DNA from 4 places in the Acidovorax sp. K2F genome. Region 4 is predicted to be linked to each of the others. Evidence: predicted binding sites of a transcription regulator. Region 4 holds the regulator's gene; each other region holds the start of a gene.
What was found. The regulator FNR, encoded in region 4, switches genes on or off when oxygen is low (the NO sensors DNR and NnrR bind a similar motif). The targets are predictions, from matches to a motif close to TTGATNNNNATCAA.

Region 1 (7,177 bases), on a different contig from region 4:
CTTGACCAGCCCCGAGCCGGGCACCACCATGGCCAGCTTCACATTGCTGGCCACCTTGCGACCCAGGTTCTTCACCACGGCGGCGGCTTCGCGCATGTCTTCGATGCGGCTGTTGGTGCAGCTGCCGATGAACACCTTGTCGATGGTGATGTCATTGATCGGCTTGCCGGGCTGCAGGCCCATGTAGGTCAGCGCGCGCTCGATGGCGCCACGCTTGTTGGTGTCCTTTTCCTTGTCCGGGTCGGGCACGCGGGCGTCCACGCCCAGCACCATCTCGGGGCTGGTGCCCCAGGTGACCTGCGGCACGATGTCGGCCGCATCAAGCTTGACCACGGTGTCGAACTTTGCGTCGGCGTCGGAGTGCAGCGTCCTCCAGTACGCAACGGCCTGGTCCCATTCCACGCCCGTGGGCGACAGGGGGCGGCCCTTGACGTATTCGATGGTCTTGTCGTCCACAGCCACCAGACCCGCGCGAGCACCACCTTCAATGGCCATGTTGCATACGGTCATGCGGCCTTCCATGCTCATGGCGCGGAAGACGGAGCCTGCAAATTCAATGGTGTAGCCCGTGCCGCCGGCCGTGCCGATCTTGCCGATGATGGCCAGCACCACATCCTTGGGGGTCACGCCTTTGGCCAGCGTGCCGTCCACCTGCACCAGCATGTTCTTGGCCTTTTTGGCCAGCAGGGTCTGCGTGGCCATCACGTGCTCGACCTCGGAGGTGCCGATGCCGTGGGCCAGTGCGCCAAACGCGCCGTGGGTGCTGGTGTGGCTGTCGCCGCACACCACCGTCATGCCGGGCAGGGTGGCACCGTTTTCAGGGCCAATGACGTGCACGATGCCCTGGCGCTTGTGCATGAACGGGAAGAACGCGGCGGGTGTGATCTGCGCGATGTTGTCGTTCAGCGTGGTGATCTGTTCCTTGCTGATCGGATCGGTGATGCCGTCGTAGCCGTTTTCCCAGCCCGTGGTGGGCGTGTTGTGGTCGGCCGTGGCCACGATGGAACTCATGCGCCAGACCTTGCGGCCCGCTTCGCGCAGACCTTCGAATGCCTGAGGGCTGGTGACTTCATGCACCAGATGGCGGTCGATGTAGAGGATGGAGGTGCCGTCCTCTTCGGTGTGGACGACATGCTCGTCCCAGATCTTGTCGTACAGGGTGCGTCCCATGGCGTGGCTTTCTTTCTGCTTTCAGGTGGGTGATTGGATTTTAGTGTCGGGGGCCGGGTGCGCCGGGGCGGGTTCTGCCCGGGGTGAGAGGTGTTCCACCAGCAAACGCGCGGTGACGGGCAGGGCGTCAAAGTCGCGGGCTACCACGCGCAGTTCGCGGTGGGCCCAGGCATCGGTCAGCGGGATGGCTTGCAGGTTGCCCACGCCGCGCATCAGCGCAAACGCCCGGTCGGGCAGCAGGCCCACGCCCAGGCCGTTGTCGATCATGCGGCACATGGCGTCCAGCCCCGTCACCTGGATGCGCTGGCGCAGGGGGCGCCCGGCTGCGGCAGCGGCCGCGCGCATGGCCAGGCTGATGCTGCTGTTGGCGTGCAGGCCCACAATGTCCCAGTCCAGGACTTCTTCAAAATTGATAGCATCCAGCGCAGATAAATCATGCGCTCGGGGCACAACCAGCACCAAATTGTCGGCGCGGTAGGGGCGGCTCTGCAGCTCCAGGGCTCCGCCCCCGTTCGCCATGCCGATGTTGCAGATGCCAAGGTCGGCGGCTCCTTCTTGCACGGCGTGCAGCACATCGCTGGAGAGGTGCTCCTGCAGGTCGATCTTGATCTGGCTGTGCTCGCGCGCAAAGGCGCCCAGGTCTTCGGGCAGAAACTGAAAGATGGCCGAGATGTTGGCGTGCATGCGGACATGGCCGCGAACGCCGTCGGCATATTCACTCAGTTCGCCCTGCATGCGCTCCAGGCCAAACAGCACGGTGCGCGCATGGTGCAGCAGGCTCTCGCCGGCGGGCGTGAGCGTCACGCCCCGGCTGTGGCGGTAGAGCAGGGCGGTGTCTACAGCCGTTTCCAGGTCCGACAGGCGCTTGCTGACCGCTGATGCTGCAATGAATTCGCGCTCGGCGGCGCGGCCGATGCTGCCCAGCTCGCACACCGCCACAAACAATTGCAGCGAGGTGAGGTCAATACGGCGCGCAAAACTGCGCTCGGAGCTTTTCATGGGGTTTTGACTTCTCAAAAAGAGAAGGTTTCATATTTTCTCCCCATTGTCGGTGGTTTGTCATCGTGATACGCGATGGCTGAGATGCCCTTCTGCGCAAGAGTGGCACTCCTGGAGTGCAGAAAGAGACCGGGGCTCAGGCCGCGCACGTGCTGCCGTGCTCTGGCACTGAGGCCCGCCAGCGCAATTCGTGTTCAATGCGCTGGCGCAGCAGGTCGGCGGCGCCCATTTCGCCATGCACCACATACACCTGGTCGGGCGCGTGCCCCATGCTGCGCAGCCAGGCGATGAGCTGGTTGCCGTCGGCGTGGGCCGATGCAGAAGACAACTTGACCACTTCGGCGCGCACGGCCACGTCCTGGCCGTGAATGCGGATGGTCTTTTCGCCCTCAGCCAGCCGCGCGCCGCGTGTGCCCGGCGCCTGGTGCCCGGTCAGAATGATCATGTTGCGGTGATCGCCAGCGTGCAGTGCCAGGTGGTGCAGCACGCGGCCCCCGGTAGCCATGCCACTGGCTGACAGGATGACCATGGGACCATGCAGTTTGGCCAGTCCTTTGGATTGCTCGGGTGTCTGGACCATGGTGGCGCCATGCTCTAGCGCCTGCACCTCGCGGCCGCTCAGGCGGTGTTCCTGCATGTGGTGCTGGAACAGTCCGGTGGTGCTCACGGCCATGGGGCTGTCGAGGAATACCTTGAGCGATGCTGGCACCACACCCTGCGCCTTCAGCAACCCGATGGCGTGCAGCACGGCCTGCGCGCGGCCCACGGCGAAGACGGGCACCACGGCGATGCCCCCGCGTGCGGCCAGGCGCTGCAGTGCGGGGCCCAGTTCGTCGAGCAGACCTTCGGGCGGGTGCTCGCGGTCGCCATAGGTGGATTCGATGAGCACGGTGTCCGCCTGGGGCGGGGCGTCCGGTGGATTCATCAGCAAGTCGTCCGGCCGGCCCAGGTCGCCAGAGAACAGGATTCGCCTGCCTCCGACCTCCAGCAGCACGCTGGCCGCACCCAAGATGTGGCCTGCGGGCGAAAACGTCACGCGCCAGCCGGGCAGGGGCTCGAACGCCTTGTGGAAGGCATGGATCTGGAATTGCTTGAGGCAGTGCAGCGCGTCGAGCCGGGTATACAGGGGCAGGGCGGGGCTGTGGCTGCTGAGCTGGTGGCGGTTGAGGAAGGCGGCGTCCTCCTCCTGCAGGTGCCCGCTGTCGGGCAGCAGGATGGTGCACAGGTCACGTGTGCCCGGGGTGCAGTGGATGGCGTGGGTGTAGCCGTCGCGCGCCAGCAGCGGCAGGTAGCCGCTGTGGTCCAGATGGGCATGGGTCAGCACCACGGCGTCGATCTGGTGCGGCGTGATGGGCGGGGGCTGCCAATTGCGCAGGCGCAACTGCTTGTAGCCCTGGAACAGGCCGCAATCGACCAGCAGGCTCTTGCCGTTGCAACGCACCAGGTACTTGGAGCCGGTGACGGTGCCGGAGCCCCCCAGGAAGGTGATGTTGACGTTCATGTGTCCAGACTCCCGGGTGAGCATCGATGATGACCATCCTACTGGTCGGATTGCGCCTGCGGACGTTGCCAGGGGGTTTCTTGCCTTGCATCAAGAAAAAACCGCCTGCGGCCTTGGGGCTGCAGGCGGTTTTTGGCGGGAAACCCGCGCGTGATCAGCTGAAGAAGTTCTTCAACCGGTCCGTCCAGCTCTCGCCGCTGGGCGAATGGCGTGCGCCGCCCTTCTTGAGGGAGTCTTCCAGCTCGCGCAGCAGCTTGCGCTGGTGTTCGGTGAGCTTGACGGGTGTCTCGACCGCGATGTGGCAGTACAGGTCACCCGGGTAGCTGGCGCGCACACCCTTGATGCCCTTGCCGCGCAGGCGGAACTGCTTGCCGGCCTGGGTGCCTTCGGGGATGTCGATGGCCGCCTTGCCCTGCAGGGTGGGCACCTCGATCTCGCCACCCAGCGCCGCTGTGATGAAGCTTACCGGTACCTGGCAGTGCAGGTCGTCGCCGTCGCGCTCGAAGATGTCGTGTTTCTTCAGGCGGATCTCGATGTACAGGTCGCCCGGTGGGCCGCCGTTGGTGCCCGGCTCGCCGTTGCCGGTGGAACGGATGCGCATGCCATCGTCGATGCCGGCAGGAATCTTCACTTCCAGAGTCTTCTGCTTCTTGAGCTTCCCTTGGCCATGGCAGGTGGTGCAAGGCTCAGGAATGATCTTGCCCGTGCCACGGCAGTGGGGGCAGGTCTGTTGCACGCTGAAGAAGCCCTGGCGCATTTGCACGGTGCCCGCGCCTTGGCAGGTTCCGCAGGTCTTGGCGCTGGTGCCGGGTTTGGCGCCGCTGCCATGGCAGGTGTCGCAGGTGTCCCAGGATGGGATGCGAATCTGCGCGTCTTTGCCGCGAGCTGCTTCTTCGAGCGTGATCTCCATGGCATAGCTGAGGTCACTGCCACGGTAGACCTGGCGTCCACCGGCGCCGCGCCCGCGCCCGCCTTGTTGGCCGAACATGTCGCCAAAGATGTCGCCGAAGGCTTCCGCAAAACCGCCAAATCCTTCTGCTCCTGCGCCACCGGGGCCGCGCATGTTGGGGTCTACCCCCGCATGGCCATACTGGTCATAGGCCGCACGCTTTTGGGGGTCCGAGAGCATCTCGTAGGCCTCTTTGGCCTCTTTGAACTTTTCCTCGGCAGGCTTGGCTGCGTCCCCCTGATTGCGGTCAGGATGGTGCTTCATCGCCAGCTTGCGATAGGCCTTTTTGATTTCTTCGTCCGAGGCGTTCTTCGGAACGCCCAGGATTTCGTAAAAGTCTCGTTTGGACATAGTGATTCAGAACCCGGTTGGAACAGGAACGCCGCGCAGCCCCTGACGAGCATTGCGCGGCGGCTCGGGTCAACGGGGGCTCGTTCAGCCCTTCTTGACTTCCTTCACCTCGGCATCAACGACGTTGTCGTCGTCTGCGGGCTTGTTGGCTGCACCGGCCGATGCGCCTGCGGCGTCTGCACCACCGGCCGCCTGGGCGGCTTGCGCTGCCTGCGATTCGGCGTACATCTTCTCGCCCAGCTTCTGGCTGGCGGCCATCAGCGCGGTCGTCTTTTCGTCAATCGCGGCCTTGTCTTCACCCTTGAGGGCTTCTTCGAGGGCCTTCACGGCTGCAGCGATCGCGTCCTTTTCACCTGCGTCGAGCTTGTCGCCGTGTTCGGCCAGGCTCTTGTTGACGCTGTGCACAGCGGCTTCACCCTGGTTGCGGGCCTGCACCAGTTCCAGCTTCTTCTTGTCGTCCGCAGCGTTCAGCTCGGCGTCCTTCACCATCTTCTGGATTTCTTCTTCCGACAGGCCCGAGTTGGCCTTGATGGTGATCTTGTTTTCCTTGCCGGTGCCCTTGTCCTTGGCGCCCACGTGCAAGATGCCGTTGGCGTCAATGTCGAACGACACTTCGATCTGCGGAACACCGCGGGCTGCGGGTGGAATGCCTTCGAGGTTGAACTCGCCCAGCAGCTTGTTGCCGGTGGCCATTTCGCGCTCGCCCTGGTAGACCTTGATGGTCACGGCAGGCTGGTTGTCGTCGGCTGTCGAGAAGGTCTGAGCGAATTTCGTCGGGATGGTCGTGTTCTTGGTGATCATCTTGGTCATCACACCGCCTAGGGTTTCGATACCCAGCGACAGGGGGGTCACGTCCAGCAGCAGGACGTCCTTGCGGTCGCCCGACAGCACTTGGCCCTGGATGGCGGCGCCCACGGCCACGGCTTCGTCAGGGTTCACATCCTTGCGGGGGTCCTTGCCGAAGAATTCCTTGACCTTCTCCTGCACCTTGGGCATGCGGGTCATGCCACCGACCAGAATCACGTCATGGATGTCGGACACCGACACGCCCGCGTCCTTGATCGCCATGCGGCAAGGAGCGATGGTGCGCTCGATCAGCTCTTCCACCAGTTGTTCCAGCTTGGAGCGGGTCAGCTTGATGTTCAGGTGCTTGGGACCCGAGGCGTCGGCCGTGATGTAGGGCAGGTTGATGTCGGTCGCTGCCGAATTCGACAACTCGATCTTGGCCTTTTCGGCGGCTTCCTTCAGGCGTTGCAGGGCCAGGACGTCCTTGGACAGGTCCACGCCTTGTTCCTTCTTGAACTCGCCGATGATGAAGTCGATGATGCGTTGGTCGAAGTCCTCGCCGCCCAGGAAGGTGTCACCATTGGTCGACAGCACTTCGAACTGCTTTTCGCCATCCACGTCGGCGATTTCGATGATGGACACGTCGAACGTGCCACCACCCAGGTCATACACGGCAATCTTGCGGTCGCCCTTTTCCTGCTTGTCGAGGCCAAAGGCCAAGGCTGCAGCGGTGGGCTCGTTGATGATGCGCTTGACATCCAGTCCGGCGATGCGGCCAGCGTCCTTGGTGGCTTGGCGCTGGGCGTCGTTGAAGTACGCGGGCACGGTGATGACGGCTTCCGTCACGGGCTCGCCCAGGTAGTCTTCAGCCGTCTTCTTCATCTTGCGCAGGATGTCTGCGGACACCTGCTGGGCCGACAGCTTGTTGCCGCGCACTTCGATCCAGGCGTCGCCGTTGTCGGCAGCCACGATCTTGTAGGGCATCAGGTCGATATCCTTTTGCACTTCTTTTTCGGTGAACTTGCGGCCGATCAGGCGTTTGACGGCATACAGGGTGTTCTTGGGGTTGGTCACGGCCTGGCGCTTGGCCGAGGCGCCGACGAGGATCTCGCCGTCTTCCTGGTAGGCCACGATGGAGGGCGTGGTGCGTGCACCTTCGCTGTTTTCAATCACGCGGGTCGTGTTGCCCTCCATGATGGAAACGCAGCTGTTGGTGGTGCCCAGGTCAATGCCGATGATTCTTCCCATGATTTTTCTCCGAATGCTTGAATGGTTTGGATGGCTAGTAACTTGTGGATAACTTGGTTTGCTTCAAGTCTTCCAGGTCGATTTTTTTGAGGCTTACTTGGGCGCAGTCACGGTGACCAAGGCCGGGCGCAACACGCGCTCCGCGATCACGTAGCCCTTTTGCAGCACAGCCA
Region 2 (7,177 bases), on a different contig from region 4:
TGCCGCTGGCGCGGTCGATGCGCACCTGGGCGTCGGGGTCTACCTGCTGCACGGCCTGGGTGACGGCGCGTTCGCAGTGGCCACAGGTCATGCCCTGAACTTGGAAAGTAGTGGTGGTTGTCATGGGGTGTCCTCGGGTTGGTTTTCAAGAGGGCCGTTAAAGCGACCGAAGTGAATGTTGAAGCTTGACATCGTGGCAGAGTCAAACACCGCTCAAGACACTCATGATGTGAGGGTTGATCAATATCAATGCTTGACCTTGCCATCACGTCAAGGATCAGCATCCCGGCCATGAACACCATCACCACCCCCCTCAACACCGCGCCTGGGTCTGTGCACTCGCTGGACCTGGGCATTTCTGGCATGACCTGCGCAAGCTGCGTGGGCCGTGTGGAGCGCGCGCTGCGCAAGGTGCCGGGCGTGCAGGAGGCCTCGGTCAATCTGGCGACCGAGTCTGCGCGCATTGCCTTTGTCACGCAGGTAGGCGCTGACCCCGCGGCCATGGAGGCGGTCCTGCGCCGCGCGGTGCGCAATGCGGGCTACGAGCCGCGTGCGGCGGGGCAGGAGGATGCTCCGGAGGACTTGTCGCCCTGGGCCGGCTTTTTACCCGTGGGCATTGGCCTGCTGCTGTCGGCGCCGCTGGTGCTGCCCATGATCGGCGACCTGTTCGGCCAGCACTGGATGCTGCCCGCCTGGGTGCAGTTTGTGCTGGCCACGCCGGTGCAGTTCATCCTGGGGGCGCGGTTTTACAAGGCGGGCTGGCATGCGGCCAAGGCGCTGAGCGGCAACATGGACTTGCTGGTGGCGCTGGGCACCAGCGCGGGTTGGGGCCTGTCGATGTGGCTGTGGCTCACGGCGCCCTCAGACCACCCGGGGCATGTGCCGCACCTGTACTTCGAGGCGTCGGCCGTGGTGGTCACGCTGGTGCTGCTGGGCAAGTGGCTGGAGGCGCGCGCCAAGCGCCAGACCACGGCGGCCATCCGTGCGCTGCACGCGCTGCGGCCCGATGTGGTGCATTTGCTGACCAAGCAGGGCGAGGTGGATGTGCCGGTGTCCGAGGTGCTGGTGGGCGATCAATTGGTGGTGCGGCCTGGCGAGCGCATCCCCGTCGATGGCACGGTGCACGAGGGCCACACGCAGGTGGACGAATCCATGCTGACCGGTGAGCCCCTGCCGGTGGCGCGCGATGTGGGCGCGGCGCTGACGGGTGGATCGATCAATGGCGATGGACGCATCGTGATGGCGGTGACGGCCGTGGGCGCCGAGACGGTGCTGGCCCAGATCATTCGGCTGGTGGAAGACGCGCAGGCCGCCAAGGCGCCCATCCAGCGGCTGGTGGACCAGGTGTCGGCCATCTTCGTGCCGGTGGTGCTGGTGGTGGCGCTGGTGACCCTGGCGGGCTGGCTGGCCATGGGTGCGGGGCTGGAGGCGGCGCTGATCCACGCCGTGGCCGTGATGGTGATTGCCTGCCCCTGTGCGCTGGGGCTGGCCACGCCCGCGGCCATCATGGCGGGTACGGGCGTGGCGGCCAAACACGGCATCCTGATCAAGGACGTGCAGGCGCTGGAGCTGGCGCACAAGGTGGATACGGTGGCCTTTGACAAGACCGGCACGCTGACCGTGGGCCAGCCCCGGCTCACGGCGTTTGAGGTGGTGCCGGGTCTGGACGATACGGCGGTGATGGCGGCCGTGGCCGCAGTGCAAAGCGGTAGCGAACACCCCCTGGCGCGCGCGGTGGTGGCGGCTGCGGGCGAGCGGCAGATCCACGTGGCCACCGCGCAGGACGTGCGCGCCGTGCCCGGGCGCGGCACCGAGGGCGAGGTGGACGGCCAGAGCTACCTGGTGGGCAGCCTGCGCTGGATGCAGGAGCTGGGGGTGGGCCTGGGCCCGCTGTCAGACCGCGCGGAGGCGTTGCAGCGCGAAGGCGCCACGGTGTCGGCCGTGGCCCAGCGGGTCACGGAAGGGTTGGCGCTGCGGGCATTGATGGCCTTTGGCGACGAGCCCAAGCCGGGCGCGCGCGAAGCTTTGGCGGCGCTCAAGGCGCGCGGCATTCGCACCGTGATGGTGTCGGGCGACAACCGGGGCGCGGCCGAGGCCATGGCCCGGCGCCTGGGGCTGGACCCGGCCGCGGGCGAGGTGATGGCCGAGGTGTTGCCGGGCGACAAGGCGGCCAAGGTGGCTGCGTTGCAACAGGGCACCGATGGCAAGCACCATCATGTGGCGATGGTGGGCGACGGCGTTAACGATGCCCCCGCGCTGGCGGCGGCCGATGTGGGCATGGCCATGGGCAACGGGACTGATGTGGCCATGCACGCAGCGGGTATCACGCTGATGCGCGGTGACCCGATGCTGGTGGCGGCGGCGCTGGATATTTCGCACCGCACGGTGATGAAGATCCGCCAGAACCTGTTCTGGGCGTTTGCATACAACGTGGCGGGCATTCCGCTGGCGGCGCTGGGCTACCTGAACCCGGTGGTGGCGGGCGCGGCCATGGCGCTGAGTTCGGTCAGCGTGATGGCGAATGCCCTCTTACTCAAGCGGTGGCGCATGTGATAAATACGTACAGCACGGTCATCGATGTCTGGCAAACTGCAACGATTTGTTGCGAATCCGTCGCCTCGGGGGAGGTGCGGCGACCGCATTGGCATAGCTATATCAAGGACGACAGATCATGAATCTCTTCTCGCTCATGCGGCAGTTCACCATACGTTTGCGCATGCTGGGTGCCATTGGCGTGGTGCTGGGGCTGCTGGGGCTGCTGGGGGGCGCGGGCATGCTGGGCATGTTCCGCATCCACAACATGAGCCAGGACTTCATGGACCACTCGTTCGCCGAGGTGGGTTACATGGCCGAGCTGCGGGGCGAAATGGGTGCCATCCGCCAGTTCGAGAAGGACATGATCATTGGCTACGAGAAGCCCGAAGCCGTGAAGGCCGCACATGCCAAGTGGGTGGAGAGCCAGGACAAGGCCAAGAAGATTGCCAACAAGTTCCTGGAAGGCGAGGAGGACTCTGACAACCCGGTGGTGCGCAACATCGTCAAGCGCCTGGACAGCTACCGCGAGCTGTTTGCGCACGTGGCGCGCCAGCTGGAGGCGGGTGGCTATGACACCGCCACCATTGCCAACCGCATGAGCGGCAAGGCCGTGGCGGAGTTTGCCGAGGCCGACAAGCTGATGGCCGAGCTGGACTCGGTGCTGCGCGCCGAGGTGGCCAAGTCCGTGGCGCAGCAAAGCGAAGTGTCCAACCAGACCAAGTGGCTGTTTGTGCTGGCGGTGCTGATCACCGTGGTGGTGGTGGTGCCCACCACGCTGATGAACATGAACTCCATTTGCAAGCCGCTGGAAGACGCACGCAAGATGGCCCAGGCGATTGCGGGCGGCGACCTGTCGCAGCACATTGCTGCCGAGGGCAAGGACGAAGTGGCCGATTTGCAGCGCGCGCTGCGCGACATGCAGCAGGGCCTGAGTGCGCTGGTGGCGCAGGTGCGGGATGCCAGCGGCAACATCGCCACGGCCAGCCAGGAGATCGCCACGGGCAACCAGGACCTGTCGCAGCGCACCGAGCAGACGGCCAGCAACGCGCAGGAGGCCGTGTCCTCGCTGTCGCAGCTCACGTCCACGGTGCAGCAGACGGCATCGTCGTCGCAGATGGCAAACCAGCTGGCCGCGTCGGCCTCGCAGATGGCCACACACGGTGGCGGCGTGGTGCAGCAGGCCGTGGCCAGCATGCATGAGATTTCGACATCGAGCCGCAAGATCGGCGACATCATCGGCCTGATCGACTCCATTGCCTTCCAGACCAACATCCTGGCGCTGAACGCTGCGGTGGAAGCTGCCCGTGCAGGCGAGCAGGGCCGGGGCTTTGCCGTGGTGGCCAGCGAGGTGCGCAGCCTGGCGCAGCGCAGCGCAGCGGCGGCCAGCGACATCAAGGGCCTGATCCAGAGCAGCGTGACGGCCGTGGACGGCGGCGTGCGCCATGTGGAAGAAGCCGGCACGGCCATGAAGGACATCGTGAGCAGCGTGCAGCGCGTGGGCGACATCATTGGCGAGATCACGGCGGCTGCGTCCGAGCAGTCGGCTGGCATCGGCCAGGTGAACAGTTCGGTGGGCGAGATCGACCGCATGACGCAGCAGAACGCGGCGCTGGTGGAGGAATCCGCCGCAGCCGCCGAGTCGCTGCGCGAGCAGGCCGCGCGCCTGTCGCATGTGGTGCAGCAGTTCCGCCTGGCCGAATCTGCAGCCGGCTACGGCCACGGCGGTGCGGTGGCCGCACCGTATGCAGGGCATCAAACCCAGGCGCTGGCAACAGGCGCCGCGCAGGCGCGCCTGACGCACTGACCGCACCAGGCCTTTTCTACCGATGAGCCCCGCAGGCTTGGTCTGCGGGGCTTTTTTGTGGGCAGAGCTGCCCGGCGGTTTATTGACCTGCGTCATGGGCGCACCCGTGCACGCGTGGCACCCTTGGGGCCTTGTTGAACCTGGGGAGTGCGCCATGCCGTCGATCAGTCTGCGAACCATTCGCGAGGAGCATGCGTCGCTCGCGGCGGTGCTGCACTCGCTGCGCCTGATGCTGGACCAGGGCCCGGGCGACGAGCCCGCCGCGTTCTTTGACGTGATGCGGGCCATGCTGTTCTACATCGACGAGTTTCCCGAGCGCCAGCACCACCCCAAGGAGTCGCAGTGGCTGTTCCCCAGGGTGGCCGAGCGCTCGCCCCAGGCGGCCGAGGCCATCGCCCAGCTGGAGCGTGACCATGAGGGCGGTGAGGCCGCCGTGCGCGAACTGCAGCACCTGCTGCTGGGCTGGGAGCTGATGGGCGACGCGCGCCGCGAGGCGTTTGCGCTGGCGCTGGAGCGCTACATCCGCTTTTATCTGGAGCACATGCGCCTGGAAGAAACCGTGGTGCTGCCCGCCGCGCAGGAGACCCTGCAGCCGGGCGACTGGACCGCCATCGACGCGGCCTTTGCCAGCAACACCAACCCGCTGGCCCCGGGCAAGCCGCGCGACGCGGCCTATGACCGGCTCTTCACCCGCATCGTCATGCGGGCGCCCAGTCCGATCGGGCTCGGCTCACCCTCCTGAGCGACTGCGCCGTTTGGTGCTGACTGCGGCAGGCGACCGCTGGCTCGCGCAGCGGCAGCTGCAACCGGTGCGGCCCCATGGGGCCGTTCCGGCGCGGTGCAGACTCAGGCGCTGAGCGCCGGGTAGTCCGTGTACCCCTCGGCCCCGCCGCCGTACAGCGTGGCGCGGTTCACCTCGTTGAGCGGTGCGTTGGCTTTCAGGCGCGCCACCAGGTCGGGGTTGGCGATGAAGGGGCGGCCAAAGGCCACGATGTCGGCACCGTTGGCCAGGGCGGCATCGGCCAGCTCGCGGGTGTAGGCGTTGTTGACCATCCATGCACCCTTGCCACCCGTCGCACGGTAGGCGGCCTTGAGGGCGGCGTAGTCAAACGGGCGACCTTCCACCTCGCGCGGGCCACCGGTGGCGCCTTCGATGATGTGGATGTAGGCCAGGCCCAGCGGGCCCAGATGGCGCACCACGTGGTCGAACAGGGGCTGTGGGTCGGCGTCCACGATGTCGTTGGCAGGGGTGACGGGCGACAGGCGGATGCCGGTGCGGCCGCCGCCGATTTCCTCGACGATGGCGCGGGTCACTTCGAGCAGCAGACGGGCGCGGTTGGCAATGCTGCCGCCGTAGTCGTCGGTGCGCTGGTTGGCACCGGTCTTGAGGAACTGGTCGATCAGGTAGCCGTTGGCCGCGTGGATTTCCACACCGTCAAAACCCGACGCAATGGCGTTGCGCGCGGCGTGGCGGTAGTCCTGCACGATGCCGGGGATCTCTTCGGCGTCGAGTGCGCGGGGCATGGAGGTGGGGGTGAAGGTGGGCACGCCGTCCTTGATGAGCACGGTCTTGGTGTTGGCCTGCACGGCCGAGGGTGCGACGGGTGCGGCGTTGCCCGGCTGCAGGTCGGTGTGCGAGACACGGCCCACATGCCACAGCTGCACCACGATCTTGCCGCCGGCATCGTGCACGGCGCGGGTCACCTTCTTCCAGCCGTCCAGCTGCTCGGTGCCGTACAGGCCGGGCACATCGGCATAGCCCTGGGCTTGCGGGCTGATGGCTGTGGCCTCGGAAATGATGAGACCGGCACTGGCGCGCTGCGCGTAGTAGGTGGCGACCAGGTCGGTGGGGATGGCCTCGGGCGAGCGGTTGCGCGTGAGCGGCGCCATGGCGATGCGGTTGGCCAGCTGGAGGTCGCCCGCGCGGGTGGGTTCAAACAAAGAGGTCATGTTGAAGGTGTCCTGTAGAGGTACGTGCAAACAAAGCAGCCTTGCAGCTTAATGCTGCAGCGCAAAACGTGCAGCGCACTGGCGTCAACAAGGGCACCGGTTTTGTGTTAACCGAGTCGCTCAAGCCCGTCACTTCTGCAGCACCGTGGCCGTTGCATGAGAATGAAAGGCCATGCCCTTGCTACCGCCCCCCGCACCGTTCCCTGTTTCCCCGTTGCGCAGCCTGTGGCTCGCCGTGGCCCTGTCGATGGGCGCCGCCATTTCGCTGGGCATCACGCGGTTTGCCTATGCCCTGTTGCTGCCGCCCATGCGCGAAGACCTGGGCTGGTCGTACACGCTGGCCGGGGGCATGAACACGGCGAACGCGCTGGGCTATCTGCTGGGCGCTCTGGCCACGCCCTGGCTGTTGCGGCGTGCGGCCCCGGGCGCAGTGCTGTTGGTGGGCGCCACGATGGCTACGGTTTTTATGGGCCTGAGCGGATTTTTCACGCAGGCAACGCCCTTGCTGGCGCAGCGCCTGCTGGCCGGTGGGGCCAGTGCGCTGGTGTTCATTGCCGGGGGCCTGCTCGCGGCGCGGCTGGGTGCGCAGGTGCCGGGGCACAACGGATTGCTGCTGGGCCTGTATTACGGTGGCACGGGCTGGGGCATCAGCCTGTCGGCCTTGCTGGTGCCAGCAGTGCTGGGTGTGGCGCCCGCGCCGCATGGCTGGACCTGGGCCTGGTGGGCTTTGGCGCTGGCCTGTGTGGCGGCCACGGTGGCATTGCTGTGGCCGGCGCGGGTGTTGAACGGGCTGGCTGCACCTGTGGCCGCCGCATCGGGGACTCCACCGGAGGCAGCAGTGCCCGACCGCGTGCGCTGGCGGGCCCTGGCCCCGGCGCTGCTGGGTTA
Region 3 (7,177 bases), on a different contig from region 4:
TGCCCAAATGCTTCGCATAAATCGAAGAATAAAACTCAATAAAACGAATATACGCGAAGTATGAAATTCTCTACATTGACGTTTGGCAGCTTCCGTGGCGATCTGCGCTGCGGCCTGGAGCTGCCTGTGTTCACAAGGAGTAGCAACGATGCGTATCACGACCCGAGGACAGCTGGCGGTGTCCGCCATGACCGACCTGGCCCTGCGCCAGAAGATGCGGCCCGTGCCCTTGTCCACCATCAGCGCACGGCAGGGGATTTCTCTGTCTTACCTTGAACAGCTGTTCAGCGCACTGCGCCGCGCCGGCTTGGTAGACAGTACCCGAGGGCCCGGTGGCGGCTATACCCTGGCGCGGCAAGCGGAGCAGGTATCGGTGGCTGAAATCATCCTGGCGGTAGAAAACCTCAAGACCGACGAGCTGCAGAACCTGGGGCCCAGTCAGGCCGCCCAGGTCAAATCCATGACGGGAGAACTGTGGACCAGCTTCAACTCCCGGGTGATGGAGTACCTGCAGTCGGTGACGCTTCAGGACCTTGTCACCCAGGCGCTGGAGCAGGGCACGGTCGTGGAAGAGAAGGCTCCTGCTGCGCGGGCCAAGCTGCCGCTGGCACCCAAGCCTCGCCCTTTGATGGCGCGGGTCAACGTGCCCAACTCGGTGTTTGCTCTGGGGACCATGCCGATCCTGCAGCGTCGCTGAAGGAAGCGGCCGCGATACGGTGCTGCGGGGCGCTGTGAACGGCGCCACGCACACACGAGGGCCGTGGCCAGCGGCTCCTGGCGAGGGCTACAGCTGGTGCGCCAGCTGCTTGATTCCTCGGATCAGCATCTCCACCGAGATCGCGACCAGGATCAGGCCCATCAGGCGTTCAAACGCCATCACCACGCGTTCGCCCACCAGGCGCTGGATGCGTTCGGCCAGCAGCAACACCACGGCACATACGGCCATGGTGACGCACAGTGCGCCCACCCATTCCCATCGCCGCTCGGGGGCCTGGGCCACCAGCAGCATCACCGTGGCCAGCGCCGAAGGGCCTGCCAGCGCGGGGATGGCCAGCGGCACGATCAGCGGCTCGCCCGGTAGCTCCGCCTGTGGTCCGTCCGCCGACGGAAAGATCATGCGCAGTGCGATCAGAAACAACACCACGGCGCCGGCAATCTGCAGCGACAAGTCGCTCAAATTCATGACCCGCAGGAACTCCGCTCCGAAGAACAGGAACACCAGCAGCAGTGCAAACGCAATGAGCACCTCCCGCAGGATCACCCGCGCCCGGCGCTCGGGCGCCACGCCCCGCAGGGCATTGGCAAAGATGGGGATGTTGCCCAGCGGATCGGTGATCAGCAGGAGCAGGATGGTGGCCGACGCGAAGGTGTAGCTCACGTTGCGTACACCGCGTCCAGCGAGCGAAAGCCCTTGATCTCGATTGGATTGCCGCTGGGGTCGTGGAAGAACATCGTCCACTGTTCGCCCGGCTGGCCTTCAAAACGCACCTGCGGCTCCAGCACGAAGGCGGTGTCGGCGGCCTTCAGTCGTGCGGCCAGCGCATGCCAGTCGGGTAACTCCAGGATGGCGCCGAAGTGCGGCATGGGCACCATATGGTCTCCCACGTGCCCGGTGCGGGCGCTGGCAAACGGCGTGCCCAGATGCAACGAGATCTGGTGGCCGAAAAAGTCGAAGTCCACCCAGGTGTCGGTGCTTCGGCCCTCCAGGCAGCCCAGCACGCCGCCGTAAAAGCGCCGTGCGGCATCCAGGTCGGTGACGTGAAAGGCGAGGTGAAAGAGGCTGCGCATCCCGCAGAGGATAGCAGCCAGTGCCACGCCTTGGCGTGGCCTGCAGGCCGGTCAGGCGACCGACGGATCGGCGGCCATGTTGTCAAACTTCTTGAAATACTGGCGCGCCATGGCCACCAGCTGGGCGTCTGTCGGGTGGTCTGCGGCCACCGAGTCCACCACCACGCCGGCCACGGCCGCATGGTGTTTGGCGGCCCAGTCGCGGAACTGGTTGCGCACCAGGCCGGGGCCGGCCAGCAGCACCTCGCGGGTGTCGGTCAGTGTCTGGGCGATATCGGAAAAAAACGGCGCGAGGTCGTCAGCCTTGCCCTGGTGCTTGTGGTGGCTGCGGGACTTGATGCGCTGGGCTTCCGCGTGTTCGCGATCGAACATCACCACATGGGCTTCGGATTGGTCCATCCAGACAACGGCGTGAAAAGTGCTCATGAATCGGCTTTCTTAAAGGAGTGACAAAAAACGGGAAGGAAGTAGCCTGAGTGCGTGCGTTCGCTCATGCCGCCCGCCGGTGTTGCTCGGCCTTTTCCTGGCAATGCACACAGCGTGCGGCCTCGGGCGTGGCGTGCAGGCGGGCGGCGGTGATGTGGGTGCCGCAATCCGTGCACTCGCCGTAGGTGCCGGCTTCGATGCGGGCCAGGGCGGCCTCGACAGCCGCCAGGTGTGCTGTCTCGCGTTCGTCCAGGGCAAATTCGAGCTCGCGTTCGGTGGCAACCTGGGCACGCGGGTCTTCCGGTTGTCCGAAGTGGTCGGCGGCGGCCTCGGCGCGGCCGATGACACCACCGCGCTGCGCGGCCAGCTGGGCCAGCAACTCGGATTGCTGGGCCAGTAACTGCTGGCGGAAAGGTGCGGCTTGGGTCTTGTCCATGCGGGGTCTCCTCGGGGTGATCGGATACCTGCATGGTGCGCCTGTGCGCGGCGCGCTGGGTTGACCAAGGTCAAGGGATGGCGTGCGGTGTCCCCACCCTGGTGACACCGCTGCGTGGCGGGCTCAGCGCTTGGGCGGGCGCGCCAGCATCTCGGCGGTGTTGGTCTTGCGGTCCGCGTTCACGCGCTGCACATGGGGGCGTTCGGCCATGCGGGCGAGGTAGTCGCGCACAGGCAGGTCGGCCAGGTAGTCTTTGCCGTAGATGATCTTGGTGGCGGAGCTGACCAGCGGCAGGTGAACCACGGCCGCGCAGTCGGCCATCGTGAAGGTGTCGCCGCCCACGTAGGGGCTGAACTTTGCCAACTGGCCGAAGGCGGCAATGTTCTTCTGCAGCTGTGTGCCCACCTTTTCCTTGGCGGTGTCGCTCACGGTGCCGCCAAAGAACGCCTGCGGATACAGGTTGCGTGCCACCAGCTCCAGGTGCAACTCCAGAAAGGTGATCAGCTCGCGCACCTTGGCGGCCTGGAAGGGGTCGGCCGGGATCAGCGGGTGATCGGGGTGGGCGGCTTCGATGTAGTCGGCGATCACCGCCGACTCACACAGCGCTCCCTGCGGCGTGCGCAGGTAGGGCACCTTGCCCAGCGGGCTGGCGCTGCGATCGGTCTCGCCCACCCAGGCCAGTTCTTCGGTGAACGGCAGGCCCTTTTCGAGCAGCGCAAGCTTGACCTTGTTGTAGTAGTTGCTGGCCGAAAAGCCGCAGAGTGTGAGCATGGTGTGTCTCCGATGTGTTGTAGGGGCAAACGCACATCCTAGGCCCGCACCTGGTGCGGGGCGGTCACGCAGATGACCCGTGCACTGGCTGGCGTGGACTGCGCACCTACAATGGCGCTTCCATGTCGTTGCCGTCCCTCCAAACCATCCGCAGCCTTCGCTGGCTCGCCCGCTGTGTGCTGGCGTGGTTTGTGTTGTCGATCGGCGTGGCCGTGGCGTCGCCGCTGGTGCACCCGCAGGCCATGGAGCTGATCTGCTCGGGCTCGGGCGCGATCAAGGTGCTGGTCAAGACCGACGACGGCGCCAAGGAACTGTCCAGCCACACGCTGGACTGCCCGTTGTGTGCGCACGTGGGTGCTCCACCTCCCGCGTCCCAGGCCCAGCTGCCTGTGGTCCACCCGCTGGCGCATGCCCTGCGCCCCATCCCTGCCGCGCACATTGCAGCGCGCACTGCCGCGCCGCTGCCGCCGCGCGGGCCCCCATCACTCTCCTGAAATTGCTATTGATTCGATAGCTCCTCGCGCATGATTCACATGCGCTTGCGGCCTATTTGGTTTGATTTTCAGGAGTTTCCATGCGCAAAAGCCGCATGGCGCTGGCCGTGGCCAGTGCCTTTCCCGTCATCCTTGGCATCGCGTCCGCCGGGGCTTCATCCGCATTCGCCCAGACCGCTGACAGCACCAGCACCAGCACGAGCACCAGCACTACCAGCCATGCCCCGGTCAAGGAGCTGGGCGTGGTCACCATCAGCGGGGGCCAGCCCACCTCGCTGCCCACGCAGATCCCCACCACCATCGAGGGCGTGACGCGTGAGCAGATCGAGCATGCGATCAACGCCACCGACAGCGAAGACGCCCTCAAGTACCTGCCTAGTCTGCTGGTGCGCAAGCGCTATATCGGCGACTACAACCACGCAGTGCTGTCCACCCGCGCCTCGGGCACGGGCAACCCGGCGCGGTCCATGGTGTTTGCCGATGGCATTTTGCTGAGCAACTACCTGGGCAACGGCCCCACCAACGCGCCGCGCTGGATGCTGGTCACGCCGGAAGAAATTGAGCGCGTGGACGTGCTTTACGGCCCGTTTTCGGCCGCCTACGCAGGCAACTCGGTGGGCGCGGTGGTGGACTACGTCACGCGCATGCCGACAAAGTTCGAGGCGCACGGGCAGGTCAGCTATCAGCACCAGCCCTTTGACCTGTACAGCACCAACGGCACCTATGGGGGCAAGCAGGTGAGCGCCTCGGTGGGCAACAGAAATGGCGACTGGTCGTGGTTCCTGAACTTCAACAAGACCGACAGCGAAGGCCAGCCGCTCACCTTCCCCACGCGCCTCGTGTCTGCGGGGACCGTGGGCAATGCGGGCACGCCGGTGACGGGCGCAGTGCTGGGCAACAACCGCAGCAACCAGCCCTGGTACCTGCTGGGCACGGCCACCCAGTACCACACGCAGCAAGACCACATCAAGGCCAAGATCGCCTATGACTTCTCGTCCACCGTGCGCGCCGCCTACACCTTCGGCTGGTGGCACAACGCATCCGAGGGGCGCCCCACCAGCTACCTGCGCGACGCCAACGGCAATGCGGTCTACAGCGGCACGGTCAACATCAATGGCCGCTCGTTTGCGCTCGCGCCCACGGACTTCAATGTGTCCAACGAAGACCTCACCCATTTCATGCACGGCCTGTCGGTCAAGAGCCGCACGCAGGGCGTGTTTGACTGGGAGGTGGCCGCCAGCCTCTACGACTACCAGACCGACACCCTGCGCGCGGCCACCGTGGCGCTGCCTGCCGCGCTGAACGGCGGGGCTGGGCGCATCGTCAACAGCAAGGGCACGGGCTGGAACACGCTGGCCGCCAAGGGCACCTGGCGGCCCGATGGGCTGCAGGGCACGCACATCGTGGACTTTGGCCTGCAGCGCGACAGCTACCAACTGCGCACTATCGAAAACGCTACGACGAACTGGATCAGCGGTGATGCCGGCGCCCGCAGCCAGGCCTTCAACGGCGACACGCAGCTCATTGGCCTGTGGGCGCAAGACACCTGGAAGATCGCGCCACGGTGGAAGGCCGTGCTGGGCGCCCGCGCCGAGCGCTGGAGCGCCAGCAATGGCCAGACCGGCAACGCCACCACCACGCTGAGCCACCCCGAGCGCAACGAGACCTATGTGTCGCCCAAGGCTGCCGTGGCCTGGCAGGCCAGCGACCTGTGGGTGCTCAAGGCCTCCACCGGACGCGCCGTGCGCATGCCCACCGTGGCCGAGCTGTACCAGGGCGGCATCAGCGGCAGTGGCACGCTCATCAACAACGACCCCAATCTGAAACCCGAGAAGAGCTGGACCACCGAGCTGACCGCCGAGCGCGACATGGGCAATGGCCTGCTGCGCCTGACCGCGTTTCTTGAGCGCACCAAGGACGCGCTGTACTCGCAAACCAATGTGCTCGTCACACCCAACGTGACCAACGTGCAGAACGTGGATGCCATCCGTACCAAGGGCATTGAGCTGTCGTACCAGGCCACCAACGTCTTTGTGCGCGGGCTGGAGCTGGGCAGCAGCCTGACCTGGACGGATTCCAAGATCACGCGCAACGACAAGTTTCCGGCCAGCGTCGGCCAATGGCAGCCCCGCATCCCCGAGTGGCGCGCCACTGCGGTGGCCACCTACCGGCCCGATGACAAGTGGTCGTACACCCTGGGCGCGCGCTACAGCGGCAAGCAGTACAGCACGCTCGACAACAGTGACCCCAACGGCTTTGCCTACCAGGGCGCGAGCCGCTACTTCACCACCGATGTGCGCGTGCGCTACCAGATCACCAAAGCGGTCAGCGCCGCCGTGGGCATCGACAACGTCAACAACTACCAGTTCTGGAACTTCCACCCCTACCCGCAGCGCAGCTACATGGCCGAGCTGAAGGTAAGCCTCTGAAAGGAAAATATCCCATGTCTCTGAATACTATGAAAAAGATAGCTGCTGCCGCATGTTTGACTAGCGCTACAGCCCTGTTTGGCACTGCATCTGCCCATGTGGTGCTCGAATACCAGGTGGCCCCGGCCGGCGCCAGCTACAAGGCCGCGTTCAAGGTCGGCCACGGCTGCGGCGCGTCGCCCACGCGGCAGGTCGTGGTGGACATCCCTGCAGGCATGCGCGGTGCACGCCCCATGCCCAAGCCGGGCTGGACGCTGGAGGTGCAGCGCGACAAGCTGGCCCAGCCCTACGCCAGCCACGGCCGCAGCATCACCGAAGACGTGGTGCGCATCACCTGGACGGCCAAGACGCCGGACGACATGTTGCAGAGCGCTCACTACGACGAGTTTGTGCTCGTGGCCCAGGCGCCGGAGCAGGCGGGCACCGTGTACTGGCCGGTGCGCCAGGTCTGCACCGAGGGCCGTAACGATTGGACCGACGTGCCCAAGGCAGGCCAGCAGCTGTCGGACCTGAAGTCCCCTGCCGCTGCGCTGGAGATTCTGCCCACCGGTGGCGCCGCTGCCCACAATCATTGACAGTCGGACCCAGAGCCTGTTGCAGCTTCCCTTTTTCCTCTCGCAAACCGAAAGACATTCACCATGAAAAAACTGCTTCACACCGCTGCCGTCTTTGCCGCACTGCTGAGTGCCCCTGCATGGGCCCAGACCGCCGCCGTCAAGGTCGAAGGCGCCTGGGCGCGTGCCAGCGTGCAGGGCCAGAAGGCCACGGGCGCATTCATGCGCCTGACCGCCAAGGACGGTGCTCGCCTGGTACGTGCCGAGTCGCCCGCAGCC
Region 4 (7,177 bases):
CGAAGAACCACCCGGTGGCGGTCACTTCAATGCCCTCCGGACCCACCCGTACCAACCCCTGCTCCTGCATACCCTCCAGCTGCGCCAACTCTGCTGCGAAGTACTGGCGGAAATCGATCAACCACGCCTGCTCCATCGGCTCGAACAGCAGCTCGCCCTGGCACATCAGGGCCATGATGGCCGCGCGGCGCACCAGGTCGTCGCGGGTCAAGGCCAGCCCGCGGACCACAGGCAGCCGCCCCTGGTCCAGGAAGTCGTAGTACTCGTCCAGCGTCTTGGAGTTCTGGCTGTAAGTCGCCCCTACCCGGCCGATGGCCGATACGCCCAGCCCAATCAGGTCGCAGTCTGGCTGCGTGCTGTAGCCCTGGAAGTTGCGGTGCAAGCGTCCCTGGCGCTTGGCCACAGCCAGTGCGTCGGTAGGCAGAGCAAAGTGGTCCATGCCCACATAGACATACCCAGCGTCCATGAACGCATCGAGTGAGCGCGAGAGCATGGACAGCTTGCTCGCGCCCGTGGGCAATTCGGCGGAGATGATGCGACGCTGTGGCTTGAAACGCTCCGGCAAGTGTGCATAGGCATACAACGCAATGCGGTCAGGCCGCAGCTGCGCCACCTGCGCCAGCGTGCGGTCAAAAGACTCTGGCGTCTGGCGCGGCAGGCCGTAGATCAGGTCCACGTTCACCGAATCAAAGCCCAGCGAGCGAGCGGACTCCACCAGTGCAAAAACCTGCTCTGCAGGCTGAATGCGGTGCACGGCCTTTTGCACTTCGGCATCAAAGTCCTGCACGCCAAAACTCAGGCGGTTAAAGCCCAATTCAGCCAGGAGCGCCAGACGCTCGGAGTTGACCGTGCGCGGATCCACTTCGATCGAGTATTCGCCCCCGGGCGCCAGCGTGAAGCTGCGCTTGAGCATGGCCATCAGCTCCCGCAAGCCCGCATCTGAGAGGAAGGTGGGCGTGCCACCGCCCAGGTGCAATTGACTCACCACCTGTCCTACGCCACAGTGCGCGGTGTGCAGGTCGATCTCGCGGCTCAGGTAGCGCAAGTAGACCTCGGCGCGGTCATGGTGTTTGGTGATGATCTTGTTGCAGGCGCAGTAGTAGCACAGGGATTCGCAAAACGGGATGTGCACGTACAGGGACAGCGGCATGGCCTTGGCCAGCGTGCCCGAACGGCGCTGCTGCAGCGCCAGCACATAATCTTCCTGACCGAAGGCCTCCACAAATCGGTCGGCCGTTGGATAGGACGTATAACGGGGCCCTGGCACGTCAAAGCGGCGCAGAAGATCTGGCGAAACAGCAGTCATGGGGAAATTTCCTTGCGTACACCTTGACTGTGCCGTAGGCTCCGGGACATGTCCTTGACCTGCATCAAGTGAACCAACAAGCGATACGGCGACAATTTGATGAAGGTCAGCCGCTCGCCCGCGCCCTGTATTCAGGTTCGTGTACGGCAAGCACGATATGCTCGACCAACAACCCAAGTCCATGTGCCTATGAACCCGCTCACCATCAAAGTCGCCTGCTCCAACTGCAACCTCCGCGAGCTGTGCATGCCCGTGGGCTTGAACGAAGAGCAGCTCCAGCGCATTGACGAGGTGGTCGCCGTCCGTCGCAAAGTCAAACGCGGAGGCACGCTGTTTCGCAATGGCGAGTCCTTCACGTCCCTGTATGCCATCCGCACCGGGTTCTTCAAGACCTGCGTGGCCACGGAAGACGGTCGCGACCAGGTCACGGGCTTTCAGATGGCGGGCGAGATCATCGGGCTCGACGGCATCGTCAATGACCACCATACCTGTGATGCGGTGGCACTTGAAGACGCCGAAGTGTGTGTCATGCCCTTCGACCGCATTGAAGAGCTGTCACGCGAAGTCACTGCCCTGCAGCACCACGTGCACAAGATCATGAGTCGCGAGATCGTGCGCGAGCACGGCGTGATGTTGCTGCTGGGTAGCATGCGTGCCGAGGAACGCCTGGCCGCCTTTTTGCTGAACCTGGTGCAGCGCCTGCATGCACGGGGCTTCTCGCAGTCGGAACTGGTGTTGCGCATGACGCGCGAAGAAATCGGCAGCTACCTCGGTCTCAAACTCGAAACGGTCAGCCGGACCTTCTCCAAGTTTGTGGAAGAAGGGATCGTGGAAGTCAAACAGCGCCATGTGCGCATTCTCGACACCGATGCCCTGCGACGCATTGTGAACAGCCAGCAGACCTGCCACTGACGACACTGACACTGAGCCACTTCCACGCAGAGAGTCGGTTCAGCACAAAGTACAACCATCTCTTGCGAAACGGCATGCATTGCATGCCCAGACAAGCAGGCGAAAAGGGCTCAGGGGCAGGACGATGTCTTGCGGCAATCGTCGGGGCGCTCCCCATCGGGCACCGGGCACCGGTTGACCTCGAACGGAGACATGGAAAGCAGTGTCGTCAATGCGCTCGTTGCCATGGTGATGGCCCAAAACACAAAAAATGCGAGGGTGTACACCCCTTGCCGTGACAGCGCCAGGGGCTGGCCGAACCAGTGCAGGTCCTGGGGGTCCACCATGGCAAAAACCAGCATCTCCAGCACGCCCGCCATCAAGAAGGCGGGCCATGCAATCCACATCAGGCGTTGCGTCCACATATCGGTTCTGTCTCCTGGTGCTGCCTGGGGTCGCTGGGGGCAGCGACCGGCGGGTTGTCAGCGTGGTTGGTCTTGCACGGGGGTGGCCGCATGGTTGCGGGCCTTGAGGGCCGGTGCCAGGCTTTTCTCCGGCGCCACCAAGGTCTTGTTGATCTCAATGCCCTGGCGGTAGTAATCCTCGGCCACCACCGGGTCAGGCCGAGAAATCGCCAGCCACAGCGTCACAAAGCCAGCCACGATCACGATGGCAGGCCCGGCAATCACCAGCCACACATGGCCGAACTTCCACCAGGGCATGGGAACTGCCGGTGTCGCGATGGCAGGGTTTGAAGACATGGTGCTCTACTCCTCAACAATATCGGTCAAAGTGCGGCCCTGAAAGGCCCCACCGGGATGCCGCTCAACGCGGCACAAGAAACACGGATTTTTCCGTCACGTGGGCAGCTGCCCCGACGGCCTGCACGTCAAACTGAACCGCATGCGAGCCCGACGTGGCGGAACCGTACGGAATCTGCAAACGCACGGCCACCCAGCGCGACTCTGCTGCGCCAATATCCACTTCGGCCTCGGAGGCCACCTCCAGCCCCTCCAGTCCACGCGCACTGATGCGGTAGCGCTGTTCGCCCTCCGTGGCATTCATGATCTGCAGCCGGTAAATATTCTCCAGTTTGCCCCCCGCCACAATGCGCGAGAGCGCGGCCCGGTCACGCACGACATCCACCTTCAGCGGCGTGCGCACCACCAGGCTGGCCAGCATGGCAACGCACAGTGCTACCAGCACGGCGGTGTAGATCAGCACACGGGGACGCAGCACGCGACGCAGCATCTGGGACTGCGTCCAGCGCTTGGCCACGCCGTTCTGGGTGGAATAGCGGATCAGGCCACGCGGGTACTGCATCTTGTCCATTACGGTATTGCAGGCGTCCACACACAACCCGCAACCAATGCACTCATATTGCAAGCCCTTCCGGATATCGATGCCCACCGGACAGACCTGCACACACAGCGAGCAGTCAATGCAGTCGCCAAGCCCCTGGGCCTTGTAGTCAATGTTCTTCTTGCGCGGGCCGCGCTGCTCGCCACGCTCAGGGTCGTAGGTGACGATGAGCGTGTCTTTATCAAACATTGCGCTCTGAAAGCGCGCATAGGGACACATGTACTTGCAGACCTGCTCGCGCATGAAGCCTGCGTTGCCGTAGGTGGCAAAGCCGTAGAACAGCACCCAGAAAATCTGCCAGCCGCCTTCAAACGCCAGCAGCTCGCTGCCCAGTTCGCGGATAGGCACGAAGTACCCTACGAAAGTGAACCCAGTCCACAGGGCCACTGTGATCCACACCACCTGCTTGAGAAACTTTTTGCGGATCTTCTCGAACGTCCAGGGACCGTTGTCCAGACGGAGGCGGGCACTGCGATCGCCTTCGATCTTGTGCTCGATCCACATGAACATTTCGGTGTACACCGTCTGCGGACAGGCAAAGCCACACCACAGGCGCCCTGCCACGGCGGTGAAAAGGAACAGCGACAGCGCCGAAATGATCAGAAGACCGGTGAGATAGATGAAATCCTGCGGATAGAGCACCAGGCCAAAGATGTAGAACCTGCGAGCTCCCAGATCAAACAGCACCATCTGGCGCTGGCCCCATTCAAACCACGGCAGCCCGTAAAACACCAGCTGAGTCAAAAGCACCATGCCCCAACGCCAGCGCGCAAACAATCCGCTGATCGAGCGCGGGTAGATCTTCTTTTGCGCTTCGTACAGCGAGATGATCTCGCCCGCAGAGGACGCATCGGCGGCGACTGGCGTAATCGGGATGACCTTGCGAGCAGGCTCGCTGGGTGTGCTCATGGTGTCGCTTTATGAACGGAGTACAGGCTTACTCTGAAAAGAAAACCCGGGCAGTGCCTCAAGCACCGCCCGGTGGACATATCAACGTGCAGCCACCTGCTTGTTCGACAGGCCCCACACATAGGCAGAGAGTACGCCGATCTGCGCCTCGGTCAACTTCTCGGCCTGTGCAGGCATCTGGTTGACCTTTCCGTTATTGATCATGGCCGTGATGGCAGCCTCGCCCCAGCCATGCAGCCAGATATCGTCGGTCAGATTGGGTGCACCCAGTGCCTGGTTGCCCTTGCCATCCATGCCGTGGCAGGCCGCGCAAGCCGCAAATTTGGACTTGCCCAGCGATGCACGCAGCGAGTCGTGCGGGCTACCCGACAGGCTCAACACGTAATGCGACAGGTTGCGCACGTCTTCTGGGGTGCCCACGGCCGCTGCCATGGGAGGCATGTTGCCGATGCGGCCCTTCTCCAGCGTCTCGCGGATCTTTTCGGGTGTGCCGCCATGCAGCCAGTCGTTGTCCGTCAGGTTCGGGAAGCCCTTGCTGCCGCGTGCATCCGAGCCGTGGCACTGCGCACAGTTGTTCATGAACAAGCGCTCGCCAATGGCATGGGCCTGCGGGTCCTTGGCCACGTCTTCGGGCTTCATGGATACAAAGCGGGCATACAGGGGCTCCAGCTCCGTCTTGGCCTTGGCCATTTCGGCTTCGTACTCCCCCTTTTGCGTCCAGTTGAGCTTGCCGGTAAAGCTGCCCAGACCTGGGTAGGCAGCCAGGTAGCCCAGGCCAAATACGATGGTGATGACGAACAGCCACACCCACCAGCGCGGCAGGGGGTTGTTCATTTCGACCAGGTCCTCGTCCCAGACGTGGCCGGTGGTGTTGTCGGAGGTGGCAACCACCTTCTTGCGGCCTGCCATCCAAAGCAGGATGCCGCAGGCAATGATGCCGACCAGGGTCAGCGTGGTCACAAAGACCGACCAGAAATTGCTGGTGAAGTCACTCATGGGGTGTTCTCGTTCTGGTGAAGGTCAATCTGTCTCGAAAGGCAGCTGGGCTGCCTCGTCGAACCGGGCCTTGTTGCGGCCTCGGTAGGCCCAGACCCAGATGCCAATGAAGCAGGCCATCGATGCCAGGGTGGCGACGATGCGCATGGTGGTGATGTCCATGGGATATCTCCTTTGCTTACTTGAGCGCACGGCCCATGACTTGCAGGTAGGCGATGAGCGCGTCCTGCTCCGTCTTGCCCTTGACCTCGCCCGCCGCAGCAGTGATCTGCTCGTCGGTGTAAGGCACGCCTACGGTGCGCAGGGCCTTCATGCGGGGAGCCATCACTGCGGGGTCCACCTGGTTCTTTTCAAGCCAGGGGTATGCGGGCATGTTGGACTCGGGCACCACATCGCGGGGGTTGTTCAGGTGGATGCGATGCCATTCGTCGCTGTACTTGCCACCCACGCGGTGCAGGTCAGGCCCCGTGCGCTTGCTGCCCCACTGGAAGGGATGGTCATACACAAACTCGCCCGCCACCGAGTAGTGGCCGTAGCGCAGCGTCTCGGCGCGGAAGGGGCGGATCATCTGCGAATGGCAGTTGTAGCAACCCTCGCGGATGTAGATGTCGCGGCCCGCCAGCTGCAGGGCGTTGTAGGGCTCCACGCCCTTGACCGCCTCGGTCGTGGACTTCTGGAAGAACAGGGGCACGATCTCGACCAGACCACCAATGGCGATCACGATCAGGATGAGCACGATCATCAGAAAGTTGTTGGTCTCCACCTTTTCATGGGAGAAACCGGTCGAAGCAGATGTGTTGTTGTTGGACATGAATGATCTCCTTCGGACTCAAGCGTGGGCCGCGTTCACAGCAGGAATGGCCACCTTGACCGAACGGCCCGAGATGGCAGTCAGCCACACGTTCCAGGCCATGACCAGCATGCCGCCCAGGTACAGCAAGCCACCCGCCACACGGATCACATAGAAGGGATAGGTGGCCTTCACGCTTTCCACGAATGTGTAGGTCAGGGTGCCGTCGGGGTTGACCGCGCGCCACATCAGGCCCTGCATCACGCCGGCAATCCACATCGCTGCGATGTACAGCACGATGCCGATGGTGGCCATCCAGAAGTGCAGCTCGATCGCTTTGACAGAGTGCATCTTGTCCTTGCCGAACAGGCGTGGCACCAGGTAGTACAGCGAACCCATCGAGATCAGACCCACCCAGCCCAGGGCGCCGGAGTGCACGTGGCCAATGGTCCAGTCGGTGTAGTGGCTCAGGGCATTGACGGTCTTGATGGACATCATCGGGCCTTCGAACGTGGACATGCCATAGAACGACAGCGACACAATCAGGAAGCGCAGGATGGGATCGTCACGCAGCTTGTGCCATGCACCCGACAGGGTCATGATGCCGTTGATCATGCCGCCCCAGCTGGGGGCCAGCAGGATGAGCGAGAACACCATGCCCACCGATTGCGTCCAGTCGGGCAGCGCGGTGTAGTGCAGGTGGTGTGGGCCGGCCCACATGTAGGTGAAGATCAGCGCCCAGAAGTGGACGATCGACAGGCGGTAGCTGTACACCGGACGGCCCGCCTGCTTGGGGATGAAGTAGTACATCATGCCCAGGAAGCCAGCGGTCAGGAAGAAGCCCACTGCATTGTGGCCGTACCACCATTGCACCATGGCGTCCTGCACACCGGCATAGGCCGAGTAGCTCTTCATCATGCCCG

Region 1: a site for FNR is predicted at 3,751-3,764, ahead of N4G42_RS08035 (MBL fold metallo-hydrolase RNA specificity domain-containing protein). Genes of this name have one in related genera too.
Region 2: a site for FNR is predicted at 4,422-4,435, ahead of N4G42_RS00540 (hemerythrin domain-containing protein). Genes of this name have one in related genera too.
Region 3: a site for FNR is predicted at 2,711-2,724, ahead of N4G42_RS22020 (TraR/DksA family transcriptional regulator). Genes of this name have one in related genera too.

What each region holds. Positions count from the first base shown of each region.
Region 1 is NZ_JAOBSQ010000026.1:172,736-179,912, forward strand. It holds gene leuC (3-isopropylmalate dehydratase large subunit) at 1-1,170, opposite strand, end outside; gene N4G42_RS08030 (LysR family transcriptional regulator) at 1,192-2,169, opposite strand; gene N4G42_RS08035 (MBL fold metallo-hydrolase RNA specificity domain-containing protein) at 2,306-3,670, opposite strand; gene dnaJ (molecular chaperone DnaJ) at 3,825-4,970, opposite strand; gene dnaK (molecular chaperone DnaK) at 5,055-7,004, opposite strand; gene grpE (nucleotide exchange factor GrpE) at 7,098-7,177, opposite strand, start outside.
Region 2 is NZ_JAOBSQ010000001.1:107,663-114,839, forward strand. It holds gene N4G42_RS00525 (heavy-metal-associated domain-containing protein) at 1-124, opposite strand, end outside; gene N4G42_RS00530 (cation-translocating P-type ATPase) at 292-2,553, shown strand; gene N4G42_RS00535 (methyl-accepting chemotaxis protein) at 2,672-4,339, shown strand; gene N4G42_RS00540 (hemerythrin domain-containing protein) at 4,494-5,081, shown strand; gene N4G42_RS00545 (alkene reductase) at 5,186-6,289, opposite strand; gene N4G42_RS00550 (YbfB/YjiJ family MFS transporter) at 6,462-7,177, shown strand, end outside.
Region 3 is NZ_JAOBSQ010000055.1:138,898-146,074, reverse strand. It holds gene N4G42_RS22040 (Rrf2 family transcriptional regulator) at 149-697, shown strand; gene N4G42_RS22035 (MarC family protein) at 785-1,378, opposite strand; gene N4G42_RS22030 (VOC family protein) at 1,375-1,788, opposite strand; gene N4G42_RS22025 (hypothetical protein) at 1,840-2,214, opposite strand; gene N4G42_RS22020 (TraR/DksA family transcriptional regulator) at 2,279-2,650, opposite strand; gene N4G42_RS22015 (glutathione S-transferase) at 2,774-3,421, opposite strand; gene N4G42_RS22010 (DUF2946 family protein) at 3,544-3,915, shown strand; gene N4G42_RS22005 (TonB-dependent receptor) at 3,996-6,344, shown strand; gene N4G42_RS22000 (YcnI family protein) at 6,359-6,919, shown strand; gene N4G42_RS21995 (copper chaperone PCu(A)C) at 6,983-7,177, shown strand, end outside.
Region 4 is NZ_JAOBSQ010000041.1:80,706-87,882, forward strand. It holds gene hemN (oxygen-independent coproporphyrinogen III oxidase) at 1-1,306, opposite strand, end outside; gene fnr (fumarate/nitrate reduction transcriptional regulator Fnr) at 1,496-2,218, shown strand; gene N4G42_RS15985 (hypothetical protein) at 2,329-2,622, opposite strand; gene N4G42_RS15990 (FixH family protein) at 2,680-2,958, opposite strand; gene ccoG (cytochrome c oxidase accessory protein CcoG) at 3,023-4,468, opposite strand; gene ccoP (cytochrome-c oxidase, cbb3-type subunit III) at 4,550-5,464, opposite strand; gene N4G42_RS16005 (CcoQ/FixQ family Cbb3-type cytochrome c oxidase assembly chaperone) at 5,489-5,626, opposite strand; gene ccoO (cytochrome-c oxidase, cbb3-type subunit II) at 5,643-6,275, opposite strand; gene ccoN (cytochrome-c oxidase, cbb3-type subunit I) at 6,294-7,177, opposite strand, start outside.